Regions from separate parts of the Streptococcus sp. 10F2 genome, predicted to be linked through region 2. Evidence: predicted binding sites of a transcription regulator. Region 2 holds the regulator's gene; the other holds the start of a gene.
The links. Region 2 encodes Rex, which represses fermentation and respiration genes when NADH is low (regulators of the CRP and FNR family bind a similar motif). Its sites were predicted from a motif close to TTGTGAANTANTTCACAA; they were not measured.

Region 1: adhE (bifunctional acetaldehyde-CoA/alcohol dehydrogenase) is a predicted target of Rex. The motif match lies at 1,166-1,183, and genes of this name have one in related genera.

The regions. Positions count from the first base shown of each region.
Region 1 is NZ_JBTGGE020000061.1:81-7,040, forward strand. It holds gene holA (DNA polymerase III subunit delta) at 1-1,074, opposite strand; gene adhE (bifunctional acetaldehyde-CoA/alcohol dehydrogenase) at 1,245-3,893, shown strand; gene ACXM1Q_RS08220 (hypothetical protein) at 4,031-4,765, shown strand; gene ACXM1Q_RS08225 (response regulator transcription factor) at 4,827-5,423, opposite strand; gene ACXM1Q_RS08230 (sensor histidine kinase) at 5,426-6,511, opposite strand; gene ACXM1Q_RS08235 (ABC transporter permease) at 6,513-6,960, opposite strand, start outside.
Region 2 is NZ_JBTGGE020000018.1:10,597-20,232, reverse strand. It holds gene spxB (pyruvate oxidase) at 1-1,492, shown strand, start outside; gene ACXM1Q_RS04860 (redox-sensing transcriptional repressor Rex) at 1,639-2,292, shown strand; gene radC (RadC family protein) at 2,335-3,015, opposite strand; gene ACXM1Q_RS04850 (HlyD family secretion protein) at 3,125-4,537, opposite strand; gene ACXM1Q_RS04845 (class A sortase) at 4,597-5,331, opposite strand; gene gyrA (DNA gyrase subunit A) at 5,318-7,771, opposite strand; gene ACXM1Q_RS04835 (ISLre2 family transposase) at 8,188-9,519, opposite strand.

The DNA.
Region 1 (6,960 bases), on a different contig from region 2:
CTAGTAGGGAATAAATCTACTAGAATCTTTCATGCGTTTGTCGTGCTTGAGGCCTTGCACCATCTCAATCATCAAAAGATCCATCAAATAAGCCTTATCATAGAGTCCCGTTTTCATATCATAATCCGTTTGAATCATTTTTTCATAGATAGTTCGCAAATAACTGGTTGAGAGCGCTCGGCTATCTCTTTGGGCAAATCGAACTCGGTAAGGATTGTAGCTAGTACCCGTTAGATTTTTCAATTCAGTCACCAAGTTTACTTCAGTAGAGGGACCGAGGAACCGCACATAGAGAAAGAGACGAAAATGGCTGATTAACAGCGCAAGAACTTGAATATCATCTTTCCCCTGAAGACGCAAATCCGCCATCAAAGATCTAGCTGCCTCCAACTTTCCTTGCAAGAGGAGGCTAGATAAGTCAAATAAATTATCCTGCAGCGTGTTCGGAAGCAGCTGGCGCAAGCTTTCAACCGTCAAAGAATCCAAGCTACTGTAGTCTTCCAGAAAAGCTAAATTTTGACGAAGCAGGCTGACATTAAGCATCGATTTCTCCAGTAAAACATCCTGTAAATCTGTACCTAGCCTCCAACCTCTCATTCCTAATTCTTCCTGTAAAAAAGAACGAAACTCTTTTTCTTTGAGCTCCTTGGTTTCTAATAATAGCGCTTGGCGTTTGAGCAGCTTCACCAAACGGCGCTTCCCGTCCAACTTTCCTTCTGCAAAAATAATGACCTTGGTATCAGAGCTCGGATTCTGTACATAATCTTCAAACTGTTTCAGTTCTTCATCTGATAAATAACGCTTCCGTCCTGTTGTCAAATCCAAAAATGAATCTAAAACCACCCACTTACTTTCCGCAAAAAAAGGCAGACTCTCCAATTCTTCTTGTACTTGTGGATAAGGAGTTTCCCGCATATCTAAACGACTCATACTTAAATCAGCTGGATCAAAGCCGATTTTACGAAGCACCTCTTCCTTTAATAAGGAAAACTGCCCCACATCTTCTCCAGCAACCACGGTTAAGGCTGGAAAATCCTCTGCTGTCATTTTTTCTACTTGTCGAATTGCTGTCATGCTGCCCCCTTTTTCTTCTATTCTAGCAAAATTTCCCTGTTCAGCAAAATTTCCCTGTTCCAGCCTATTTCAAAAATTTTTTCAAAAAATATTGTGAAAAACTTTACAAATGAAAACGAATTCGTTATAATATGAAATGTGAAAAGATTAACAAATGTCAGGAGAGAAGTATGACTGAGAAAACTGTCACAAAAGAAGAAAAAGAAAAATTGGCTCAAGCCCATGTTGATGCCTTGGTTACTAAGGGATTGATTGCTCTTGAGGAAATGCGCAAACTCAATCAGGAAGAAGTGGACTACATTGTGGCCAAAGCCTCTGTTGCGGCCCTAGATGCACACGGAATCCTAGCTATGCATGCCTATGAGGAAACTGGCCGTGGCGTCTTTGAAGACAAGGCTACTAAAAATCTCTTTGCCTGCGAGCATGTGGTCAACAATATGCGCCACACCAAAACAGTTGGTGTTATCGAGGAAGACGATGTTACCGGCCTTACTTTAATCGCCGAACCAGTTGGGGTTATCTGTGGAATCACACCAACCACTAACCCTACTTCAACTGCTATCTTCAAAGCCTTAATTTCCTTAAAAACTCGAAATCCAATTATCTTCGCTTTCCACCCATCCGCTCAAGAATCATCTGCTCATGCTGCCCGCATTGTTCGAGATGCAGCCATCGCAGCTGGTGCTCCTGAGAACTGTATTCAATGGATTGAACAACCATCTATGGAAGCTACAGCTGCTCTCATGAATCATGATGGAATCGCAACAATCCTTGCTACAGGGGGAAATGCCATGGTTCGTGCAGCCTACTCTTGTGGCAAACCTGCCTTAGGAGTTGGTGCTGGAAATGTACCTGCTTATGTTGAAAAATCCGCAAATATTCGCCAAGCTGTTCACGACATTGTCATGTCTAAATCCTTCGATAATGGGATGGTTTGTGCCTCTGAACAAGCTGTTATCATTGATAAAGAAGTTTACAATGACTTTGTGGACGAGTTCAAATCCTATCATACTTATTTTGTAAACAAAAAAGAAAAAGCACTTCTGGAAGAATTCTGCTTCGGAGCTAAAGCAAACGGTAAAAACTGTGCCCTTGCAAAATTGAATCCCGCTATCGTTGGAAAACCAGCGACATGGATTGCTGAACAGGCAGGTTTCTCTGTTCCAGAAGGAACCAATATTTTAGCAGCTGAAGTATCTCACGTTGGACCAAAAGAGCCACTTACACGTGAAAAACTGTCTCCAGTTATCGCTGTCTTGAAAGCAGACTCTCGTGAAGATGGTCTTGAAAAAGCCCGTCAAATGGTTGAATTCGATGGACTAGGCCACTCCGCTGCTATCCATACTGAAGATGCAGATCTTGCCAAAGAGTTTGGACAATTGGTTAAAGCCATTCGGGTCATCTGGAATTCTCCATCTACCTTTGGCGGAATCGGAGATGTTTACAACTCCTTCCTACCATCTCTCACTCTCGGTTGCGGATCCTACGGTCGCAATTCTATCGGTGACAACGTTAGTGCTGTCAATCTCTTGAACATCAAAAAAGTAGGAAGACGTAGAAATAATATGCAGTGGTTTAAAGTTCCTTCAAAAACATACTTCGAACGTGACTCCATCCAATACCTCCAAAAATGTCGTGACGTAGAACGGGTCATGATTGTCACTGACCATTCAATGGTTGAACTCGGATTCTTGGATCGAATCCTGGAACAACTCCACCTCCGTCGCAACAACGTCGTTTACCAAATTTTTGCGGATGTTGAACCAGATCCAGACATCACAACAGTCTATAAGGGAACTGAAATGATGCGTAGCTTCAAACCAGATACCATCATTGCTCTTGGTGGTGGTTCTCCAATGGATGCAGCCAAAGTTATGTGGCTCTTCTACGAGCAACCTGAAGTGGACTTCCATGACCTGGTTCAGAAATTCATGGATATCCGCAAACGGGCCTTCAAATTCCCTGAACTCGGCAAGAAAACAAAATTCATTGCCATCCCAACCACTTCTGGTACTGGGTCTGAAGTAACTCCATTTGCGGTTATCTCCGATAAAGCCAATAACCGTAAATACCCAATCGCAGACTACTCACTCACACCAACTGTCGCTATCGTTGACCCAGCCTTGGTTATGACTGTTCCAGCCCATGTTACGGCAGATACAGGTATGGACGTCTTAACCCATGCAACAGAAGCCTATGTGTCAACTGTAGCAAATGACTATACAGATGGATTAGCTCTCCAAGCTATTAAGCTAGTCTTTGAAAATTTGGAAAGTTCAGTAAAAAATGCCGACTTTGCATCTCGTGAGAAAATGCATAACGCTTCAACCATTGCAGGTATGGCTTTCGCCAATGCCTTCCTCGGTATCTCACACTCCATGGCTCACAAGATTGGTGGCCGTTTCCACACCGTTCACGGCCGGACGAATGCAATTCTCTTGCCATATGTCATCCGCTATAACGGTACACGCCCATCCAAAACAGCAACTTGGCCTAAATACAACTACTACAAAGCCGATGAGAAATATCAAGACATCGCTCGGATGCTAGGACTTCCATGCTCTACTCCGGAAGAAGCGGTAGCTGCTTATGCTCAAGCTGTTTATGACCTTGGTGAACGCATCGGTATCGAGATGAACCTCAAAGCTCAAGGCATTGACGAAAAAGAACTCAAAGAGTACTCCCGTGAATTAGCTCTCCTAGCTTACGAAGATCAATGTACTCCTGCCAACCCTCGCTTGGCCTTAGTTGATCATATGCAAGAAATCATTGAAGACGCCTACTATGGTTACAAAGAGCGTCCAGGACGTATCAAATAAAACAGTAAAAACAGATCGGAAACGGTCTGTTTTTCTTGTTAACCTACTGAACTTGTGTTACAATACCGTGAGTTCTGTCGCCCATTGATCTACGAAAATCACTTGGCCATAAGATCCACCAACTAGAAAGGTTCTTCATGAATATCCATCAAAAAATCCAATCGATTACCCCCTACCATTGGAGCATTTTAAACCTCGTCAGCATGACCCTAACCCCACTTTTATTATTCAACTATTTGAACAATCAAGTTCAAGGACTTTTTCGCTTTCAATCTTGGACACTGCTAGCAATTATACACGATCAACTAGTTCAGGACTGGGTACAGCGCGCAGGAGCTCTTCTCATCACAGGAATCACTCTATTGGTGTTCGTGATACTCCTATTTTTTATTGCCAATGGGCTCATGGTTCGAAGTTTCAAAACTCACTCGAGAGCCTTCTTCTATACTTATCGGATCCTATTTTGGGGTTCCCTAGCTCTCATTGGTCTAAGCATCTTTCTCAGCTGGTCCACTTTTACAGGTCTCCTAAATCATTACCAAGATTTCATAACTTTAGATTTTGAAAAAATTTCAAGAGATATTCAAGCCATCATTGCTAATAGTCCCATCCAAAAACTCGGAGACCTCCAAAACATGATTGGAGATATTAAATCCTATATCCAGGACAATAGTGTACTCCTGGCCACCCAAACCCTCATCCTCAACTTCATCGAGCAAACGAAATCCGTTGTCATTATCGGCGTCTTTCTCTATCCAACTTGCCTTCTAACACTAGCTTTCCTACACCTACGCCACTGGTGGCAAGGTCGTAAAAAAGGAGACACCATCGTCAAAATCAACCTAACCATTGAAAGAAAAAATACCAACTAAAAACTGCAGTAAGCTTGGACACTCAGAATCCAAGTCGACTGCAGTTTTTGTCTAGTATTTTCTAAATCCAATTGGCTTTCTGGGCTATAATCAATGCATCCGTACGATTATTAGCCCCAAGTTTTGTCATCAAACTTGTCACATAATTTCGAACAGTTCCATTGGATAAATAAAGTTCCTGAGCAATTTCTTGATTAGAGAGGCCACGGGCAATTCCTTTTAAAACTTGAATTTCACGAGAACTAAGAGGATTGGTCGAGTGAGTCATTTCCTCTATCAACTCTGGAGAATACTCCTTTTGCCCTTGTAAAACCTTACGAATCGTCGCCATTAAATCTGAAATGGATCGTTCTTTAAGTACATAGGCATCCACCTGAGCTGCCAAAGCTCTTTTGAAATAGCCAGTTCGCCGAAAGGTCGTAACAATAATCACGCGCACCTCATGCTGTTTACGAATCCACTCCAAAACTTCCAAGCCCGTTACATATGGCATCTCAACATCTAAAATAGCAACATCTACTTCTTCTTTTTGGAGTAGTTCAATAGCTTCTCGACCATCCTTGGCGGTATACACCCGCTCAACTTCATCTTCCAAAAGCAATAACTGACACAAAGCATCCCGTAACATCGATTGGTCTTCTGCAACTAACAGTTTCATGGCTACTCCTTTCTAAAAGGTAGAGTCAGACGAACGAGGGTTGGTCGACTGGCTGATTCTATGGTCACTTTTCCATGAATCAGCGACAAGCGATTCCGCAAAGAAACAAGCTCCGTATCCGTCTGATTTAAAAAGCCCTTACCATCATCTTCCATCTCCACTACAAACTGATCACCTAAATCCTTAAAACGTAGACAAACATGGCTGGCCTCTGCATGTTTAATGACATTATTCGCTAACTCCCTTACCATCATAGTAAGATTGGATTGGAGAACTGGTGAGAGATATGATACCTCCAACTCCTCTTGGATTTGTAACACAATACCAGCCATTTCAAATACCCCTTGCAAATCTTGCAGTTCTTCCTCCAAACTCCGAAACTTCAGCTGATTCACAATGTTCCTGACGTCCATCATACTCTTACGGCTAGTAGCCTGTAAATCTTCCAATTCTTGTTGGACCGCCAACAAATTCCCTTTTTCCAATTGCTTGAGTCCCAATTCTGCTTTTATAGCCAGCGTCGCAAAGACATGACCTAGACTATCATGTAGATCTTGACCGATGCGATTTCGCTCATTTTCAGCAATGAGAAGATTGATGGAAGCATTCTGTTCCTGCAACTGCCTTTCCATTTGTTCCTTTGCCACCTCCTGACGACCGCCATAAAACATAAACAAAGCAAAAGAATGAAGAACAAACATAAAGACTACAGTCTCCCAAGTAAAAGGACCCATGATAGCCCAACTCAGACAAATGATCAAAGTTAGGATGTAAGAAATCGTTCGATAAGTCCAGCGATCTTCCGTATAGTGCCAGGTCAGTAGATTTGAAAGATTGAAAAGAAACAAGGAAGACTGAATATTACTCGCAAATGTTGTATAAAGAACATAGAACAGCATGTAAAACCAAGCAACCTTCTCATACAAGGGATTTCGCGTATAAAGCAAGGAAATATAGAAAAAACCAAACAAAAGAGAGGATCCAACTATAAAAGGAAATTCAATATCACCCCAAGCATATACAATAGGAAAGATAAGAAAAATAAGCCCAGTAAAATACATCGGATTAACTTTACGTTTTTCGAACATCCTAACATTCCTCTTTCTTCTGTCTACTATATTGTACTATAGCTAAAAAGATAAAGGTATAGATGGCAACAAATATCAAGGATTGCCAGTTCAATTGAGCATCTTCCGCAAAACTAAGAACCACCTGATTGACATGATAGCCTGGGGTAAACTCACAAATTTTCTGAACCCATGTTGGAAATACCGAAATAGGCATCCAAGAGCCTCCTAAAATAGCCAGAAGAAAGAAGCATAAATTGCCCACAACGGACATGGATTGCTCCGATGGTAACAAACCAAGCAACAGTCCAATAGCTAAATAAACGATTGACGTTAGTACCAGTAAAAAGGCCGCACCTCCCCATTCCCAAGGGGACATCGAAACACCCCGCACTAAAGCTCCCACTGAAAACACTAGCAAAATGGACACCAAGTAAGTCAGAAATACCCGATAGATTTTAGACAGATAA
Region 2 (9,636 bases):
AATGTTGGCAATCCTTGGTTCTCGTCCAGTTACTGAATTGAACATGGATGCTTTCCAAGAATTGAACCAAAACCCAATGTACAATGGTGTAGCAGTTTATAACAAGCGTGTAGCTTATGCTGCTCAATTACCAAAAGTCATTGATGAAGCTTGCCGTGCTGCAATTGCTAAAAAAGGTCCTGCTGTAGTTGAAATCCCAGTTAACTTTGGTTTTGAAGAAATCGATGCGGATTCTTACTATGGATCAGGTACTTACGACCGTACTTTTGTTGCTCCAGCTTTGAACCAAGCTGAAGTTGATAAAGCGGTTGAAATCCTTAACAATGCAAAACGTCCAGTAATCTATGCTGGTTTTGGTGGTGTTGGTGCAGGTGATGTGATCACTGAACTTTCCCGTAAAATTAAAGCTCCTATCGTAACAACTGGTAAAAACTTTGAAGCCTTTGAATGGGATTATGAAGGTTTGACTGGTTCTGCTTACCGTGTAGGTTGGAAATCTGCCAATGAAGTTATCTTTGAAGCAGACACTGTTCTCTTCCTAGGAAGCAACTTCCCATTCTCAGAAGTTTACAATACTTTCAAGAACATTGAGAAGTTCATCCAAGTAGATATCGATCCATACAAACTTGGTAAACGTCATGCACTTGATGCATCTATCCTTGGTGATGTTAAAGAAGCTGCTCAAGCAATTCTTGAAAAAGTTAATCCAGTTGAATCTACACCATGGTGGAGAGCTGTTGTGAAAAACAATCAAAACTGGCGTGACTACATGAACAAATTGGAAGGCAAAACTGAAGGCGAACTTCAATTGTACCAAGTCTACAACGCTATCAACAAATTTGCTGACCAAGATGCGATCTACTCTATTGACGTAGGTAACTCTACTCAAACTTCTACTCGTCACCTTCACATGAGCCCTAAAAATATGTGGCGTACTTCTCCACTCTTCGCAACAATGGGTATCGCACTTCCTGGTGGTATTGCCGCTAAGAAAGATAACCCAGACCGCCAAGTTTGGAACATCATGGGTGATGGTGCCTTCGGTATGTGCTACCCAGACGTGATTACAAACGTTCAATACAACCTTCCAGTTATCAACGTTGTCTTCTCTAATGCTGAGTATGCTTTCATCAAGAACAAATATGAAGATACAAACAAACACTTGTTTGGTGTAGACTTCACAAACCCAGACTACAAGATGATTGCTGAAGCACAAGGTGCTGTTGGTTTCCGTGTTGATCGTATCGAAGATATCGATGCTGTTATGAAAGAAGCGGTAGAATTGAACAAAGCTGGTAAGACTGTTGTGATCGATGCTCGCATCACTCAAGATCGTCCAATTCCAGTTGAAGCTCCAGAACTTCGTTTGGATCCAAAAGTTTACTCTGCTGAAGAAATTGCAGCTTACAAAGAGAAATACGAAGCTGAAGAGCTTGTGCCATTCCGTCTCTTCCTTGAAGAAGAAGGTTTGGAATCTCGCAATTACAAATAATTGCTGCTAATGGAGGTTGAGACTTTGGTCTCAACCTTTTATTGTTTCTTCTCCTATTTTTGTAAGTGGATTCATTGATTTTTATCACTATTTCCCTTATAATATAATTAATTCACAAACTCAGGAGAAAGGAAGGGATACGGACTATGGAAGTGAGAAATCAACCAATTCCACGTGCAACTGCCAAACGTTTATCTCTTTACTACCGCATTTTTAAGCGTTTTAATACTGAAAAAATTGAAAAAGCTAGTTCCAAACAAATTGCTGAAGCCATTGGGATTGATGCTGCTACTGTTCGACGCGATTTTTCATACTTTGGAGAATTGGGGAGACGGGGTTTTGGCTACGATGTCAAAAAACTAATGACCTTCTTTGCTGATCTTTTAAACGATAATAACATTACTTATGTTGCCCTAGTCGGAGTTGGAAATATGGGAAAAGCTCTACTTCACTATCGTTTTGAAGAACGCAATAAAATGAAAATTGTCATGGCTTTTGATCGAGATGAACATGAAGCTGTTGGTACTGTTACAGAAGATGGGATTCCTATCTATCCGATTTCCCAGCTTCAAGAAAAACTAGCGGATTCTGGAGTGAAGACAGCTATTTTGACGGTACCAAGTGTGAAAGCTCAAGAAGTTGCTAACCAATTGGTTGCTACTGGTATTAAAGGGATTCTAAGCTTTTCCCCGGTTAATCTTTCTATTCCTAAAGATGTGGTTGTTCAATACGTCGATTTAACAAGTGAATTACAAACCCTCCTTTATTTTATGAATAGATCTGAAAATGATTCTATATAGCCAAAAAATCGAGAGAATTTTATTCTCTCGATTTTAACTATATTAAGGCAAACGCTCTTCTTCACGATAGGAAAAATACGATTCTTGGGTAATAATCAAATGATCTAAAAGCTGTATCCCTAGAGTTCCTGCTGCCTCTGATAGAACTTGCGTAACATGATCATCGTTGGGACTTGGTCTAAGTGAACCTGACGGATGATTGTGAACGATAATGAGAGAGCTTGCCATATGCTTAACTGCATAATGCAGAATCTCCCTAGGTTCAGCTAAGCTTCTACTCACGGATCCAATAAAAATTGTTCGCTCTTCTAAAATCTGATTTCGTGTATCTAGATAGATAGCTAATAGATGCTCCTGTCTTAAAGAACCCAATTCTTTAACGAGGCGAAGACCTAATTGATGACTAGATAAAATAGCTTGCTCTTTTTTGAGTTTGGCTTGATCAATCCGCTTACCAAGCTCCACCATAGCTTTTAATTCAATAGCTTTAACGATACCTACCCCAGGTATTTCCTGAAGTTCACGCAGCGTTAGATAGCGTAATTCAGCTAAACTTTGGATGTGTTTCAGTAAAATCTGAGCAACCTCTAGCGATGATTGTCCTTTAAGTCCTGTTCTTAGAAGAATCGCAAGTAATTCTTGATTGCTTAATTTTTCAGGTCCTTCTTCTACTAGTCTCTCTCTGGGTAAAAGAGATGAGTTTATATGTTTAATCTCGTACATGTTTGCCACCTCCATCTATTTATTCGAAATAGATGGAGAGTCAAATAATCAAAAAATGGGTACTATCGGTATTGTGTAAAATAACCATAGTACCCATTTTTATCTATTTTTAGGATTCAATCCGATTATCATACTCTGTTACTGTTGTCGTATCAGGAGGGAAATGGATTGGTTTTAATACCCATTGATGATTTTCTAAAGGTCCAAAACGTGTCGATAATGTTGATTCGAAGAGATTTCCTGAAATAGTTACATAACCAACTTTGGAAGAATGTTGACCAAGTGTGGCACCATAAGCTATTACCTTACCAGAGGCATCTTTATAAGGTATGAATTGATTGTTTCGAATAACAATACCATTAGATAGGATAGTTTCAACATTATTAGTAGAATAATTAGGATCTGTATTTCGTAAATAGGAGCCATCCCAAACCCCACTATTATTACTTGCATCTAGTTGAATAGCCTCTGCATAAAAACGATGAAAATCAGCATTTTCAGGTAAAGCTTGAGTATCTGTTAGATTGGGAGCATAACCAGAGAAGGTATTCCCAATGAACTCAGCATACTGAACTCCTCCTAAGTCGAAAATGTGACTACTCATCTTGTGAACTAAGGTAAATTGATTATTCCGAATAGTCCAATTATACCCGTGATTCGCCATTAACATAAATTGGTTCCCATTCTGAAGATCCTTAGCTCGAATGTGCAAATTCTCCATGATAAAATTGGTCAAACCATCTGTTGCTCCTGGTCCAGTTGCGAAACCAAACCAGAACATTCCACCATCCACAACTAAGGTCGTGTTATTTCCTCGCAATTCAATATTGGATGGGAGAGTAAAATAATCCTTGGCTGGATCATCAACACCCATTTCAAATTCACCTTCTGGAAACTCCAAGATTGTGAAGCCGTTTGATTGACTTTCTTCCAATGCCTGTCGGAAAATTTTATTATTCTCTTCTCGACTATTTTCTGTTTTTAAACCAACTTGAAGAGTTGTTTTCAATTCATCTTCTTTAATATCATAAACTCGCCCCAGTTGCTCAACAGAAGCTTCATAAATAATTTGATGATTGATTCGATTAATTTTAGTGATTTGCCCACTTCCCTGAAGTGTCGAAGACGGTGCTAAATCTACATCATCTCCCAATTGATAGAGTGTAGCTACTGCTTCCAGTTGATCTTCCGGTATGTTATCTTTGATTCGGCCTAGCTCCAGCTCAATTTCATAGATAAAACCTTCTTCCTTATCCTCGGTACTTTTGACAATTTGACCAATGATTTCCTCTTCTCCGTCCTTGTAGAGAACTTGATTTCCCTTGCTAAAGCGCGGTTTGGGAGGTTCTTTAGGTTGAAAAAAAGAAATAAGCGGTGCGATAAAACTATTTTTTCCCTTTTCAAAAAAATCTAAACTGAGAAAGAGAGTCAGTAAGAGTGCTAATATACCGAAAAGGATTCCCAGATTTCGCCGTTCTTTACGGCGTCGTTCGACAATCTTGGTCTGATAATCTGAACTCACAATTCTCTTCCTTTCTATTAGAAAAAGGTTTGGAACATGATGTCCCAAACCTTGGACGATTACAATTGCATTTGATTATATTGACTTTCAAAAGCCTTCAAGACTTCTGGATCAGTGCTGTTAAAATCAGATTCTTCTGTTAAATCAGCTTTAACGATGGTTCGATAGGTTGCTGCAGCATCTTCACAGGTAACCAAAGTGAGTTCATTCATGCCCTCAGTATCTTGGATTACATCAATTCGATCTGGTGTAACCGTCTCAACACTCTTAACGGTATAGGTATAAACCTTGTCTTTATCTGTTAAGTAAATTTTCATCCCATTTTGAGCATGTTCTAGGGGTGAAAAGAGCATTTGATTAGCTCCAGTAATTCCAAAAACATGGTGACTAGCTAGAGAATAATTGCCTTTCCCCATTACTTGATTTTCTTTCATGGTACCAGCACCATAATAGAGAACTTCATTAGCTAAACCTTTGAAAATCGGAAGGTTCAAGTTCAAATCTGGAATGGCAATTCCTCCAATAACCGGCAATTCCTGTTGGTTCATTTGTGCTTCTAAAACTCTCTCGGTTGATAGAGCCTCAACACTTTGGAAATCAAAATTCGCTTCTGCCGCTTTGTTTTCTTCAATTTTTTCTTTAGAAACTTTAGCTACTTGGTACTGATTTGTATGGTAAACCATGACCATATTTCGGATAGAGCTATTAAAAATTAAGCCCAGAGCCACAATAAAGAGAATTCCTGCAAGCAGGTAACGTGGCCAATTTCTCGTTTTCTTTTTATTCTTCGCCATCTTCTATATCTTCTTTCATTTCTGCATCTATATTTGTAAAGGTTACAATACGGGAGTCATCTGTCAAACGCATAATCTTAACTCCTTGAGCTGCACGACCAATTCGGCTAATATCTGCCACATGAGTTCGAATAACAACTCCTTTATCCGTCATCACCATTAAATCGTGCTCTTCATGGACCGTTCTAAGACCAACTAGTGGACCATTTTTCTCGGTAATTTTCGCTAAAATCATTCCTTTACCACCACGATTTTTGGTTGGGAAATCTTTAGCGGGTGTCCGTTTTCCGTAACCAAGCTCTGTAATGACCACTAGATCATCTTCATCCGTTACAATGCTAGCTCCAACCACTTGATCCTGGTCTCGGAGACTAACCCCTTTCACCCCTGCAGCACCTCGACTGAGCGGACGCAAGCTGCTTTCCTTAAAACGAACGGCATAGCCATAGCGTGTACCAATCAGAATGTCTGATTCTCCATCGGTAAGAAGAACGTTAATCAATTCATCCTCATCACGGAGTTTTAAAGCTAACAAACCATTTTGACGAATGTTCTGGAAGGCGGAAATTGGAACTCGTTTTACCACACCGAACTTGGTTGTGAAGAAGAAAAAGCCATGATCTTCCTGTTCCTTCGTTACATTTATCAAGGTCTGAATACTTTCCCCTTCATCTAATTTCAAGAGATTAATAATTGGTAATCCTTTAGCCGTACGACCATATTCAGGGATTTCGTAGCCTTTAAGGCGATACACTCGGCCTCGATTGGTGAAGAAGAGAAGATAGTCGTGTGTGCTAGTAGATACTAATTGGCTAACAAAATCATCATCTTTGACACCCGTACCTTGAACACCACGGCCACCCCGTTTCTGTGCAGTAAACTCAGATTGGTCTAAGCGCTTGATATAGCCCTTATTAGAGAGGGTAACGAGTACGGCACTTTCTTCGATTAAGTCTTCATCTTCTAGGCTAAGAACTTCTCCGACCATCAGTTCAGTTCTACGAGGATCAGCATATTTTTGTTTGATTTCATCTAACTCTTCTTGAATAATTTGCTTCACACGTTCTGGTTTATCTAGGATATCTGCTAGATCTGCAATTAATTCTAAGAGCTGGTCATATTCCGATTGAATTTTATCTCGTTCTAAGCCTGTCAATCGGCGAAGACGCATATCTAGAATAGCTTGACTTTGCCGTTCTGACAGGTTGAAACGCTCCATTAACTCAGTTTGAGCTTGGGCATCTGTTTCGCTATTCCGAATAATCTGGATGACTTCATCAATATGATCTAATGCAATTAAAAGACCTGCTAAGATATGCGCTCGAGCTTCTGCTTTTTCCTTATCAAAACGAGTCCGACGAACTACAACATCTGTCTGATGCTCAATATAAGCACCAAGTATTTCACGAAGAGAGAGAATTTTGGGTACACCATTGTGAATGGCCAGCATATTAAAAGAGAAATTGGTCTGCATTTGAGTCAATTTGAAAAGGTTATTCAAAATAACTGTTGCAGATGCATCTCTTCGAATTTCAATGACAAAACGAACTCCTTCACGGTTGGACTCATCTCGGACAGCGGTAATCCCATCAATTCGTTTCTCTTGAACGAGCTTCACAATATGTTCTTGAACTTTGGCCTTATTGACCATATAAGGAAATTCTGTAACAACAATCCGTTCCCTACCAGAATTTGTTTCTTCTATCTCTGTCCGAGATCGAAGAACAATTGATCCCTTACCAGTCTCATAAGCTCGATGAATACCCGAACGTCCCATGACAAGGGCACCTGTTGGAAAATCAGGACCAGGTAAAACTTCCATCAATTCCCGTGTTGTGACTTCCGGATTATCCATTAGCAACTTAACAGCATCAATAGATTCACCTAGGTTGTGAGGAGGAATATTAGTAGCCATACCGACCGCAATTCCCGTTGCTCCATTAACAAGAAGATTTGGGAAACGAGAGGGAAGAATGGCCGGTTCCTGCTCACTACCGTCATAGTTAGGAACGAAATTAACAGTATCCTTATTAATATCCCGTAGTAGTTCTAAAGCAATCTTACTCATACGGGCTTCAGTATAACGCTGGGCAGCTGCACCATCACCATCCATGGACCCAAAGTTTCCATGACCATCGACTAGCATATGCCGATAAGACCACCACTGAGCCATCCGTACCATAGCCTCATAAATAGAGGAATCTCCGTGTGGATGGTACTTACCCATAACATCCCCGGTAATCCGAGCAGATTTCTTATGAGGTTTATCAGGGCTTACTCCCAGATCATACATTCCGTAAAGAATACGGCGATGAACAGGTTTCAACCCGTCTCGAACATCTGGCAAAGCCCGAGACACGATAACACTCATGGCATAGTCGATAAAGCTCGACTTCATTTCTTTCGTTAAATTTACATCAACAAGGTGTTTATCCTGCATTTCCAATGCCTTTCTCTACACAATAGTACCTACAATTATAGCAAAAAAAAGCTAAAAAAGCACGTTCCGCTTTGGATTCGTATGTGGTAGAATTTTTTAGAAAGCCCAATAGAACAATAATATTGTGGGAGAACTTTACCGAGAATACAAAAAAAGCTGAACAAACTCCTTGCTCAGCCTTGACAGGATTGTCATTATCCCTTATCATTAAGAGGTGACTGAGTGAGAAGGGGCATTTCTTACTCGGTGAGACGGAAGATGTTGGGAATCTTTCGTCTTTTTTTATTCGATTTTTTATATAAACAGTATAGCACACAGATGGACACAGTACAAGACTTTTATATGAAAACAGCACAAAAAAACTTTCCTATAGAAAGAGCTATTGTTGTGTAATTTTGTATATAACTTTATAAATACTAAAACTTCTTCCTTAATGCTCCACTTTTCCTATATTTCATACTTAGAACATCATAGCCCTTCTTAATTTTATTCTGTTCTACTCTAATCTTAGAAGCACTTAATTTTGATAAATCTTCTATTTTTTGGAACTCATCTTTCCATGTTCCGAAAAATAAATCTCGTAACCCACCTTCAGCTGCAAGTAAAATTATTTGACTCATAGTCTCTGCCCCCTGGACAGTCCAATACATACCTCTTTTCTTCATACGATAAGTGATTTTTCGATGCTGTGACTCCATAACACCAATTCCAGCACTTGAAAAACCTCTTAATTTGGCTGGTTTTGTATACTGAAAATTATTCAAAAGCTTACGTTTAAAGATAGTAAACTCTTCGAATTCTTCCTCCCCAATAATTAGTGATTCAGTTGTATCCAAAACAGTACGTAATTTTGACTTATCATGAGATTTGATCGCCTCAAAAGCTTCATCTAGTAATTCTTTAGGATATGGCTTAAAAAACGATTTCAAGCTTTTATTGACATGATAAGCATCCCAAAAATGCTCATGCCGCTTCACTTTTAAAGCTTTTGCGATTTCTTTAAAAACATAGGGAGTATAACCATGACCACCATCAGAATTTGTGATTAAAACAGTATTTTCATCAACTTCAAAATTATGAAAAATATAGTCTAGAACATGTTCCCTTGCCAGTCGATTATCTAAAGAGATAAATTCTTTTTTATCTAAAAGCTCAAAACGATTACTACCAACCTTTGTACTCCCAGTATGTACTAGAAAATGAGATAGATCAAAATGCTTATTATCAACGTCTTGATCCCTAGCTCTTACCATAACTCCATCGCCCTCGATATAGATAACAGTTGCTTTTTTCTTTTCAATTTCTTGAGACTCTTCAAAAAAACGATACTCTAGTCTCTCCTCTAGTAATGAATTACAAATCTTTACAGCTTTGACAACAGTAGGTTTCGTTATAGAGATATGATAGACTGTCTGAATTGTTTTAACAACATTATCATAGGACATCATAGTTGATAAATAGGCAATTTGATACATAAACTCTTCCGAAAAGCGTACATTTTTCTTCAGACCAAGACGTTCATCGACTGGAACAACCCAGTGATCTCCTTTTTTCCAGCGGCGACGTCTAAATGTAAATTCTCCAAATGTAAATGCTACTGTACGCTCCAAAGAATGAATGCACGTATAGCCTCTTTCTTTCATAACAGGAACCATTTGATCATCATACCGACTAACAAATTTATAAAAATCTTCTTCATTTTGAAGAATGATTTTATCTTTAAGGTCTCGTTCATCAAACACTAGCAGCACCACTCCTTTAATAAATATATAAAATATTATAAAAATTCAACCTACTCTTTTCAATTTTCTTTTAATTCTGGTACAGAAAAAACATATACTCTAAACAAAAGGACATATCTATTA